2 regions of the Oleiphilus sp. HI0125 genome follow, and region 1 is predicted to be linked to the other one. Evidence: predicted binding sites of a transcription regulator. Region 1 holds the regulator's gene; the other holds the start of a gene.
The links. The regulator sigma-54, encoded in region 1, starts transcription at its own class of promoters, with help from an activator protein. The targets are predictions, from matches to a motif close to TGGCACNNNNNTTGCTNT.
Positions count from the first base shown of each region.

Region 2: A3762_RS27755 (PEP-CTERM sorting domain-containing protein) is a predicted target of sigma-54. The motif match lies at 2,864-2,881, and genes of this name have one in related genera.

Region 1 covers NZ_LWGF01001510.1:10,828-16,821, forward strand. The annotation lists gene yjgA (ribosome biogenesis factor YjgA) at 13-546, opposite strand; gene mgtE (magnesium transporter) at 566-1,927, opposite strand; gene A3762_RS25365 (HPr family phosphocarrier protein) at 2,040-2,309, opposite strand; gene rapZ (RNase adapter RapZ) at 2,351-3,226, opposite strand; gene ptsN (PTS IIA-like nitrogen regulatory protein PtsN) at 3,248-3,712, opposite strand; gene hpf (ribosome hibernation-promoting factor, HPF/YfiA family) at 3,736-4,038, opposite strand; gene A3762_RS25385 (RNA polymerase factor sigma-54) at 4,115-5,617, opposite strand; partial or broken gene A3762_RS25390 (lipopolysaccharide ABC transporter ATP-binding protein) at 5,802-5,994, opposite strand, start outside.
Region 2 covers NZ_LWGF01001011.1:5,798-11,791, forward strand. The annotation lists gene A3762_RS17280 (tetratricopeptide repeat protein) at 1-1,148, opposite strand, end outside; gene A3762_RS17285 (UDP-glucose/GDP-mannose dehydrogenase family protein) at 1,244-2,566, opposite strand; cyclic di-GMP riboswitch class I at 2,917-3,002, shown strand; gene A3762_RS27755 (PEP-CTERM sorting domain-containing protein) at 3,044-3,814, shown strand; gene A3762_RS17295 (mannose-1-phosphate guanylyltransferase/mannose-6-phosphate isomerase) at 3,910-5,319, opposite strand; gene xrt (exosortase) at 5,459-5,994, shown strand, end outside.

The DNA.
Region 1 (5,994 bases):
GAGCGCTACGATTTAATTCAGAATATCTTCTTCGTATTGCTTCAAGAACTTGAAAAGCTTTTTGGCTGCGCCGGTATTCTTTTCGTTTTGACGATCTTTATTCGCGTTTCTCACAAGCTGGCGTAATGTCTGTATCTCAACGCTTGGGTGTTTTTCGACGAATTCAGTTAATGCCGCATTACCTTCGTTGATCAGTCTTTCTCTCCAAGCTTCGAGCATATGTAAGCGTTTCGCGTATATATCGCTAGATGTATCGAATCGATCGAGTACTGTCTGAATTGCATCAATGTCTTGGTTGCGCATGACTTTGCCAATGTACTGTAATTGGCGTCTTTTGGCTTCCCGTGACGAGATGCGTTTGTAGGTCGTGATGCCTTCTTCTAATTCTTCTGAGATAGGTACTTGTTCAAGGTGGGAAGCTTTTAATTCACAAAGCTGCTTGCCGATTGCTTGTAACGCTTCCATCTCGCGTTTAATTTGGCTACGACTTTTAATGTCTTCGTCGAAATCTTCGTTGTTGCTATCGAATGGGTCGTGCTGACTCATAAAGTACCTGTGATCAAATTTATGCGTAGGCGATTGAGGCTAGGCCTAAAAAGGAGAGGAAGCCTACAACATCAGTGATAGTAGTCAAGATCACGCCACCTGCGAGTGCTGGATCAATGTCGCGCGATTTCAAAAAGTAGGGGAGTACGGTACCTGCTATAGCGGCTACAACGAGATTAATCATTAAGGCTGATGCGATTACGATTCCGATCGTGATGTCTTTGAACCATAGCATTGCGAGGCCTGAAACCACGGCAGCCCATAATGCGCCGTTAATCATGCTCACAGTGAACTCGCGATTGAGTAGCCACTTTAAGTTGCCACTACTGATTTGACCGACTGCCATACCACGTATCACAAGTGTAAGAGTTTGGCTTCCTGCTATGCCGCCCATACTGGCAACGATTGGCATTAGTACAGCCAGTGCCACGACTTTTTCAATAGTACCCTCAAACATGCCAATCACGGCAGAGGCAATAAAGGCGGTGACTAAGTTTATGCCCAGCCAAACAGCGCGCCTTTTGGTTGTTTGCTTCACCGGTGCGAAGGTGTCTTCATCCTCGTCGAGCCCCGCCATACTCATCAATGAGTGATCAGCATCATCCCTAATGACATCAACCACGTCATCAATGGTGATACGCCCAAGCAATATATTATCGTCGTTCACGACTGGTGCGGTGACCAAGTCCTGACGTTCGAATACATTCGCGACTTCGCTATCTGGCATATTGACGTTGATTGTCGTGATGTCTGTTTCCATGACCTCACGAACCGTAGCACTTGGGCTAGATACCAACATCGTAGTTAGTGGAAGGATACCGACCAAAACACCATTTCGGCTAACAACGAGAAGACTATCTGTCATCTCGGGTAGGCTTCGGTGTCTTCGCAAGTAGCGCAGAACAACGTCCATTGTGATGTCCGCACGGATAGTTACCGTGTCGGTGTTCATCAGGCCACCGGCAGTATCTTCCTCGTAGGCGAGGACTTCCTCGACACGTTCCCGGTCTTGGCTGTCCATGGAGTCTAGGACTTCGCCAATGACAGCTTCAGGTAGGTTCTGCAGTATGTCTGCTAGGTCATCTGTATCGAGATCTTCGGTGGCGTCGATAAGTTCTTGCGCATTTAACTTGCTCAAGAAATAGGCTTGGACGTCTTCGCTTAGGTCTTGAAGAACCTCTCCGCGATAATCATCATCGACGAGCTGCCAAATAATATTACGCTGTTTAGGTGGAGAAGACTCGATGAGGTGAGCGACATCGCTCGTCGATAAGCTCTTATTAATAATGCGAGCTACTTGCTTCAGAGAGCCGGCTTCAATGGCATCCGAAATGGAGCGCCAGTGTTGCTCTGGTGTCTGATTGTTAGAGTAGCTTGCCATGGGAACGCCGAAAGTTTGTTTAAGCTATGAGTATAGCGTATGGCGTGCAGATCGGTTGATTAATTTCTTAAGAAAACAATGGCTTAATAGGATAAGTTATAACGAATTAGAGTTAACTTTCTTCATCAAACCGATTATTGATCAATGTTTTCAAGGCATTCATGGCTTGCTCTTCATCCGCGCCATCAACAGTAATCGTTATCTGGGTGCCCTTGCTGGCTGCAAGCATCATGACAGACATGATGCTTTTTCCGTCAACTTCTCTATCGTCTTTTGTGATGGTAAAACTGCTTTCAAAATGACCGGTGCATTCCACGAATTTGGCTGCTGCTCGGGCATGCAGTCCAAGATCATTGATAATTTCGACAGTTTCGCGAAGCATTCGATTCCCTTTGAAGTCTCAGTGTTTTCTTAGAATTTATTTTATTGGGTTTTCATTGGAGCGGATAGTTCTTTGTGGCGAATCAACACGCTTTTGTGAGATTGCTTAAAGTATGCTCCGATTTTTTCGCATAAATAAACGCTACGATGCTGGCCGCCTGTGCAGCCAATGGCAATTGTCATATAGCTGCGGTTATTTGAGGCGAATTGATCAATCCACTTGTCGAGGAAAGTAATAATTGAAGACTCCATTTCCTCGACTTCTGAATGTGAACTTAAGAAATCTTCAACAGGTTTGTCGAGCCCCGTGAATACGCGTAGAGATGGGTCCCAGTACGGATTAGGGAGGCATCGAACGTCAAAAACATAATCTGCATCGCTAGGCACGCCGTGTTTGAATCCAAACGATTGGAATAGTAGGGCCATTTCTTGTGTAGCTCTGCCTGCTACTCGTAGTTTGATATGGTCACGCAATTCATACAAAGACATGTCGCTTGTATTTATATTGAGGTCAGCCTGCCTGGAAATGGGTTCTAATAAAACGCTCTCTTTGTTGATGGCTTCGCTTAAGGAAATGTCGGGAGAGCTTAAAGGGTGTTTTCTTCGTGTCGCATGAAAGCGCTTTATGAGTGTTTCGCTATCCGCGTCAAGAAAGATAATGTCTGTTTCGATATTCTGATTTTGAAAGGCTTGATAAAAAGCAGGGAAGTTTTCTATGCCGCTTTGTAGGTTGCGGGCATCAATGCTCACGGCAACTTTTGCCAAGCGCTCATCTGTTTGTCTTGCTGATTGTGAGCCAAGCTCTAAGAGCAAACCGACAGGTAGGTTGTCGATGCAGTAATAGCCTAAGTCTTCTAAAACATGGAGGGCAGTACTCTTACCTGAGCCCGATCGGCCACTAATAATTACGAGTTTCATGGTGCCTCCACAGTAAGGCAGTTAGCTTTCAGTCATTAACGTATAAAGCTCAGAATCAGATGATGCAGCACGTAGTTTATTGCAAAAAGAAGAGTCATTAAATCTTTCCGCTATTTGGCTAAGTAACTCTAAATGTTCGCTGCTTGCTTCTTTAGGAACGATCAGAACAAACAGTAGATTAACTGGTTGGTTGTCGATTGCGTCAAACGCGATATCTTGTTCAAGTGTAAATAATGCGCCTATGACTTTTGAGCATCTCAACATTCTGCTGTGAGGGATGGCAATTCCTTGTCCGATTCCAGTGCTACCTAATTTCTCACGGGCAATTAGATTTTCGAATAAATCTTCTTCAGACAGCTCGGGGATTTCTTGTGAAATTGCAGCTGCGATATGCTCTAGTGTTTTTTTCTTGCTAGTGCCCGGGAAACTGACGCGAGTCAGTCCCGGAACAAGAATAGAGCTAATAGTAATTGAACCTTCGTTCATTTTTCTTCCAATACTACGAGTAGCTACACGGCCCCATGCGAGCGCGCAACTTGTTTTTCTTTGTGTTTCAGTATCTGTCGATCAAGCTTGTCTATAAGCTTATCGATAGATGTATACATATCTTCGTCTTCTGCAGTACCGTGAATGTCTGCGCCGCTAATGTGAAGTGTGGCTTCCGCAATTTGTCTTAGCTTTTCCACTGAAAGGGTGACCTGCACATTTGTTATACCGTCCACGTGACGCTCAAGCTTCTCTAGCTTGTCAGTAACGTAGTTTTTCATTGAATCTGTTAGTTCAACGTGGTGACCGGTGATGTTTACTTGCATAAATGTCTCCTTGTTGGTTTTTTGCGGAAGAAATTTCCGCGGATGCTTCTAACAAGTCTTGCGAATATACAGCTTCTTACATTAAACGCTTCCTTTCGTTAGAAGGCGGGATTGACATCGCTTCGCGGTACTTTGCAATAGTACGGCGAGCAACGTTAATGCCTTGATCTTTGAGTAGGTCTGCAATTTTGCTGTCGCTAAGAGGTTTCTTAGGATTTTCAGCAGCAATTAATTTTTTAATGATAGCGCGTATTGCCGTCGATGAGCATTCGCCGCCAGAAGTCGTCCCAACATGGCTTGAGAAGAAGTACTTCAGCTCAAAGATGCCACGCGGTGTGTGCATATACTTTTGCGTTGTTACGCGAGAAATTGTGGATTCATGCATATCAACTGCTTGGGCTATATCATGGAGAATAAGCGGTTTCATTGCTTCTTCACCATAGTCTAAAAAGCCTTGTTGATGTGCAACAATTTTGCTTGCAACTTTGAGCAAAGTCTCGTTTCTGCTTTGGAGGCTTTTTATAAACCACTTAGCTTCTTGAAGTTGGTCCTTCATGAAGTTGTTGTCGTTGCTATTATCTGCACGTTTTATAAAGCCAGCGTAGCTGTTGTTTACGCGAATCTTAGGTGCGATTTCTGGATTGAGCTCTACTTTCCAGCGCCCATTTACCTTTTTCACCACGACGTCGGGAACAACGTATTCTGGTTCCGCTTGAATCACTGACTCGCCTGGGCGAGGGTTTAGCGATTGGATCAAGCGAAGAACTTCTTTCAAATCGTCTTCTTTAAGACGACTTCTTCTGATGAGCTGTGCGTAATCGCGACTACCCAGCAGATTGATATAGTGGCTGACGACAAGCTTGGCTTGCGGTAGCCACTCAGTGTCGGGATCTAGTTGACGTAACTGAAGCATTAGACATTCTTGAAGGTCTTTTGCGCCCACGCCTGCTGGGTCAAAATGTTGAACACGCTTCAGAACTGCGTGAACTTCTTCTAGTTCGACTGGATCTTCATCTTCTTCGTTAAATAGACCTTGATGAATATCTTCAATGGTATTTTGTAGATAGCCTTCCATGTCAATCGCATCAATAATTGTTTCTGCAATTAAACGATCGCGGTCAGAAAATGGTGTTAGATTAAGTTGCCATAGCAGGTGATCATTCAGAGACTCGCTAATTGAATTTCTGCTTTCGAAATCGCTGTCGTTCTCATCTGGCATTGTGCCAGAGCTTGCTGGGCCACTTGTTTGGTAGATGTCTTCCCATGCAGTATCGACAGGTAAATCGGTTGGTATCGAATCGCTAAATTCATCGCGTTCGCTTTCGTGAAGATCTCGTGATGGCTCGACTTCTGAATTTGATACTTCGCTAGATTGTTCATTTTTTGAATTTTGCTCTGACTCGCTATTTGGCGTCTCAGGACTGTCTTCAATCATTTCTAGCATTGGGTTTGATTCCAATGCTTCTTGGATTTCCGCCTGAAGATCTAGAGTCGATAGCTGAAGCAGTTTAATAGCCTGCTGCAGCTGGGGCGTCATTGTAAGACTTTGCCCCATTTTGAGTTGTAGGGATGCCTTCATTACCATCAGTCGGTCATCCTAACTTTTTCAGTGTTTTTGTCATTGTCGAACGAATTCTCTATGTGCTTGTCCAGCACGTAATGTCATATCTTCTATTTTAAGAACTTCCGAGAAGAATTTGAACGAGTTTTTGATGAACTTAGTTAAACCTTTTTTCACTGGTAATTGCACAGGGAATTTGGTTTTAAATTGTAAATTCATCGCCAAGGTAAACCTCGCGCACCTTTTTGTTCTCTAATACTTGCTCAGACGAGCCTGATGCAATGATGTGTCCATTGCCAACAATATAGGCTTGTTCGCAAATGTCTAAGGTCTCTCTCACGTTGTGGTCGGTGATAAGTACGCCAATATCTCGGTCGCGAACTTGTCGCACTATT
Region 2 (5,994 bases), on a different contig from region 1:
AATTCAACCGAGGTTTGCTGTTCGATAGTTGGTTCTAATGCGTCTAGAACACGCTGAGGCTCGTTCAGTTTAAGATTGGTTGCCATATATACTTGGGTCGCCAGCGGGCTTGCCGTCTCTGGATCAACCACATCATCTAAGTAACGCGCTGCGGCTTCGGTATCGCCCTGCATGTAACTAATAATACCCAGCACCTGACGTGAACGAGTGTGACCAGGGTACTGCTCTACTAGCTTCTCAAGCTTCTCTTTAGCTTGATCTAAACGATTCTCTTGAAAGTCGGCCAAGGCTTCTTGGAAAGTATCATTTGCTTCGGTTGCGCCTGGGAATGCTTCAGACAGAAGCTTTGTGTATATGTAGGCTTCGTTCGCGCGGCCTTGTCTTGTGAGCACATAAGACAAACGCTCAAGCGTAAGCACACGATCAGGAAGCATTTGGTCGCTGGTCGGCAAAACAGACAATAATTCACTTAAGGTTGATTCAGCATTCTCTAACTGATTTTCAGAAATCTCGATACCAGCTTTCAGCAACTGTGCTTTCGGGAACGCTTCGTCGTCAGCACTAACTTTTTCTACTAACACGAGCGCTGCAGGCATTTGACCTTCTAAGGCATTAAGCGTTGCCATGCCGACATTCGATCTGCCATCTTGAGGATTATTCGCTAAGAGCTTTTGATAAATAACGCGAGCTGCGTCGAAATCACCTTTCTTAGAGAGTAACTCAGCCTCGAGCAACATCTTTTCTCGCGTTGGCTCTTTAAGTTGTTCTAAGGTAGAAGAGGCAGACTGAAATTTACCCAGCGCAATATAGGTTTCGGAAAGCTCCAATAAATAAGACTCTGAAGTCTCGCCAGCAATTGCTTCAAGATAGCTTCGGGCATTTTGATGGTTACCGACCTCATTCATTGCATCAGCAAATTCGATCATCACTTCAGGCTTACCACCAGACTTCTTCGCAGCATTGCGATACTCAATCATCGCTGCCTTGTATTGTCCTTGAGACTGATACGCTTTTGCTCTGTCTAAGTGATTCTGAAACTCGGTATCCGTATCATCGCCACCACAAGCTCCCAAAAAGAGCGCGGCAGACACTGCGGTAACAAGCTTTAATTTACTTACCTGACGTCGAATACTTCCTTTGCTTTCCATGATCAACCTTATTCTTCATTCAATGAATATCTACACGCAAAAAAGGTATCTATTCGACGCGTTGATCAACAGATACCTTTGGTACTCATCAGACTTTATGCGCGGCCGATTGAGTAATATGTAATGCCATAATTCTTAACGATAGCAGGATCGTACAGATTTCGTCCATCTACGATCACAGGATTCGCTAACTTTTGCACAACAGCCTCATAATCCATAGCTCGGAAAGCTTTCCATTCTGTACAAATCACCAAGGCATCGGCACTTTCAAGAGCGGCATCTTTATTCGTCACTAGGGTCAGGTCATCACGCTCACCGTAAATGCGTAAACACTCTTCCTGAGCCTCTGGGTCATATGCCACTACTTTGGCACCGGTATTCCATAAAGCTTCCATCAGACAACGCGATGGCGCTTCACGCATGTCATCCGTTTCTGGTTTAAAAGCCAAGCCCCAAACTGCAATCGTTTTACCTGCTAGCTCGCCATTAAAATGAGCACTGAGTTTCTCAAACAAACGATGCTTCTGGCGGTTATTCACATTCTCTACAGACTGAACAAGCTCTGCATCATATCCAGCATCTCGCGCGATACGTGTTAAAGCCTGCACGTCTTTAGGGAAACATGAACCACCATATCCAGCGCCAGGATAAATAAATTGAAAGCCAATGCGTGGATCAGAGCCAATCCCTAAACGCACGCTTTCAATATCTGCATCAAGTCGCTCAGCCAAATTTGCCATTTCATTCATAAAGCTAATTTTGGTTGCCAACATTGCGTTAGCCGCATACTTGGTCAGTTCAGCAGATCGAACATCCATGAACAGAATCTTGTCATGGTTACGATTAAACGGCGCATACAACTCACGCATTGGCGCTTCAGACGACTCTTTCGAGCAACCGATGACGATACGATCTGGCTTCATGAAGTCACCTACTGCAGCGCCTTCTTTCAAGAATTCAGGATTGGAGACCACATCAAAATCAATCTCTACGCCGCGCTCCGCCAGCACACCCTCAATTTTCGCACGCACTTTATCGCCCGTACCGACGGGTACGGTAGACTTATCGATCACTATTTTTTCGTCTTGCATATGGGTCGCAATCGTTTCAGCCACCGCCAATACATACTGCAGATCTGCAGAACCGTCTTCATCAGGAGGAGTACCAACCGCGATGAACTGCAACTTAGCAAACGCAATGGCCTCTTCCGCTTTTGTCGTAAACTTCAAGTTACCCGCAGCAAAATTATTCTTAACAATGCTTTCAAGACCAGGCTCGTAAATTGGAATAACACCGTTATTGAGCTTTTCGACCTTACTCTCATCGACATCAACACAAATAACATCGTGTCCCATGTCAGCCAAACACGCACCGGTCACTAGCCCGACATACCCTGTCCCAAATATTGATACTTTCATTATTTACCCTTTGTCATTAACGCTTTGCTCGCGCCTTCCCTGCTTATCCTACATGCTTAGTTTTAGTGAGTTTTTAACGAAAAATCGTTACCAAAACCAAGCTCTAAATTGCGAGCTAGAATATGACCGCAATATTACACTTATAAGTAAGACTAGCGGAAACTTTTCATTCCTCTTACCCCATCACGGAACTGTTTCACAGGTTCACATTCGAGCGTCAGTGTTTTTTACACATTTACTTAATTTCCATTTTTTCTAAATCTCTACCCTACTAACTTAACAAGCCTTTAATGTTTTTGGCGTATTAATTGCAGAATTTTTTTGTCATCAGAAAACTATCTGGTAAACACAACGAAGTACGCCAAACCAATTGCGAGATTGGGACGGAAAGCCAAGGGTCTGTTACTAAGGATGAAACAGACAGCCGGTTGCCACTTCAACAATTATCACGCTTATAAAGATAAATGGAGCATTACAATGAAACTAAAAAGCGTAATGACAGGTTTGGCACTTACAGTTGCTGCAGCTTCGGCTCAGTCAGCTGCAATCATCAGCGTTTCAGCTGGCGATGCTGCTTACCTTTCTGGTGTTGAATCAGCATTCTTAGGCACATTAGTTGCGTCAGACACTGAAAGCTTCGACGGCTGGGATACTAGCAACGCAGTATTCACCGGCAGCCAGCACGAAAAATGGATTGACTCAGCAACAACACTAAGCACTGCGGTTGGCGATTTTACACTAACAGGTGCGGGTCAAGCAGGCTCAAACACTAACAACGGTAACCTTAAAATCGAAAGCTCTCGTACTGGCGAATATGGTCGTGAAGTTCTAGCGAGCGATGCAACTGACTTCTGGTTAGACAGCAACGACGCAACAAACGTTGTTTGGAACATCGATGCAGACGATTCATACAATGCGATCGGCTTCTACTTGGCAGACATCAACGACCAAGGCGGCCGCATCAAGCTTACTTATGAAGACGGTTCTACTGAAGAATACCAAGTAAATACTTCATTCCCGAGCGGTTCATTGTTCTACACAACTATCATCAGCGACATGGCTATCACAGGCGCGTCTCTTTACTTTGATAAGTGTGACGATCCAAACGGTTGCAACTCATACAACTACTCTGACGGTTGGGGCATCGACGACATCACTGTTGGTCACCACGTTCCAGAGCCAGGCACTCTTGCTCTTATGGGCTTAGGCCTTGCTGGTTTAGGTTTCGCGCGTCGTCGTAAAGCTTAATAGTCAGTCATTCTGGACTTGATCCAGAATCTAAAAAGGACACCAATTGGTGTCCTTTTTTGCTTAAAGAGCCCAGCCTCCCTGAAGAAGCGAACTCACTCTCTTCCGTAGGTATCTTCAAAGCGCACAATATCGTCTTCACCCAAATAACTTCCCGACTGCACTTCGATCATTTCTAGTGGTAATACACCTGGATTTTCTAGACGATGGGTTGCGCCGATCGGAATATAAGTCGATTGATTTTCAGAGACCATTTTCGTTTCATCATTGATCGTCACCAAAGCAGTACCTGATACTACAATCCAATGCTCGGCACGATGGTGATGCATTTGCAGCGACAATTTCTCACCCGGATTGACCGTAATACGCTTCACTTGAAAGCGCTCTCCCTTATCAATCGAATCATAAAAGCCCCAAGGGCGCATGACTTCACGGTGAATCGTCGCCTCTGAGCGTCCTTCTTGTTTCAAACGGTCGACAACTTTTTTCACATCTTGTACTTTATCTTTTGTGCTCACAAGAACGGCATCAGGTGTATCGACAACCACTAAATTTTCAACTCCCACCGTTGCAATTAATTTGTGGTCGCTAAATAACAGATTATTTTTTGACTCATACGCAAGCACATCACCACGAAGTGAATTACCATCCTCGTCTTGCTCAGATTCTTCCCATAATGACGACCACGAACCCACATCACTCCAGCCTGCATCTAAAGAAACAACCAAGGCTTGTTCAGTTTTCTCCATAATGGCGTAATCGATTGACTCGTCGGGACACGCTTCAAACTTCGCTTCATCCAAACGAGTAAAGTCTAAGTCTTGGCGTCGGCCATCAAAGGCTGCTTTCGTGGCTTGCGCAATATCAGGACGAAACTTTTCAAGTTCTTCTAAAAACACAGAAGCCTTGAACATAAACATGCCGCTGTTCCATAAATAATTGCCATCAGCGAGATAAGATTGCGCCGTTTCAAGATCTGGTTTTTCGACAAACTGCTCGACATCACCCGTGCCATCAGCACTAATGGTCGATGCTTTGATATAGCCATAACCTGTTTCCGGGCTGCGCGGAACAATGCCAAAGGTCACTAATTTACCCAGCTCCGCGGAAGCTGTCGCAAGCTGCACGGCGCTCTGGAAAGCCTTTTCATCACGAATCACATGATCAGCCGCAAGCACCAATAAAATAGGATCCGCACCTTCACTAAGTGCCGCATAGGACGAAAGTGCAACAGCAGGCGCAGTATTGCGCCCAATCGGTTCCAAAATAATGTTTGCTGCTTTTTGCCCTTGCTGGCGCAATTGTTCAGCCACATTAAAGCGGTGTTCGTCATTACACACAACAATTGGGTTTGCCGCATCAGAACCTAAGCGAGATAAAGTATCTTGCAACATGGTTTGCTCGCCCATTAAAGGCAAAAACTGCTTAGGAAACAGCTTGCGCGAGAGCGGCCATAATCGCGTTCCACTTCCACCCGCCATTACTACTGGCACTACTTTTTGCATTATATCCAATCCTTGTTTTTCATTATTCCTTTAATTAAAGAGCGCATTACTAGTAAAAACAAGTAATGAAAAGCATTTGAGCAGAAGGGGTATTGCAACCCCTTATCATTCAGCTACCATGAATAAATACGCGTATTAAATGGCTGGATGGATTTTGCCAACACTCACTTTTACCTACCTGCAACTAAGCAGTCTATTTTTAGCTGTATTTTTTGTTTTTTACCCAACAACAGAAGTACTTTTAGATCGCTGGCTTAAATTCGATGAATCTTTATCTCATGGGCTTTTAGTGATCGCCATGAGCATTCACCTCAGCGCAAAAACTCTGCATAGAATCGACCCCCCAAATTTTAAGAACGGCTCTCTATCAAACTACCTACCCTATATCGGTTTAGCACTATCAAGCCTTGTTTGGTTAGTCACATCTAGCGCCAATATAAACATCCTCGAGCAAGTTTTAATACCAATCATTTTATGGTTCGCTATTGCCAGTTATTTAGGACTACATATCGGCTTAAAACTCTTCCCGTCCATCGCATTCATTTACTTTGCAATACCGATTTGGGACTACCTCAATCAAGCCCTTGTCGACTTAAGTAGCTTAACTGTCACTTGGCTAGTCGATCTCATCGGCATTACCGCTCTTATCGAAGAAAACACCATCACACTTCCCTA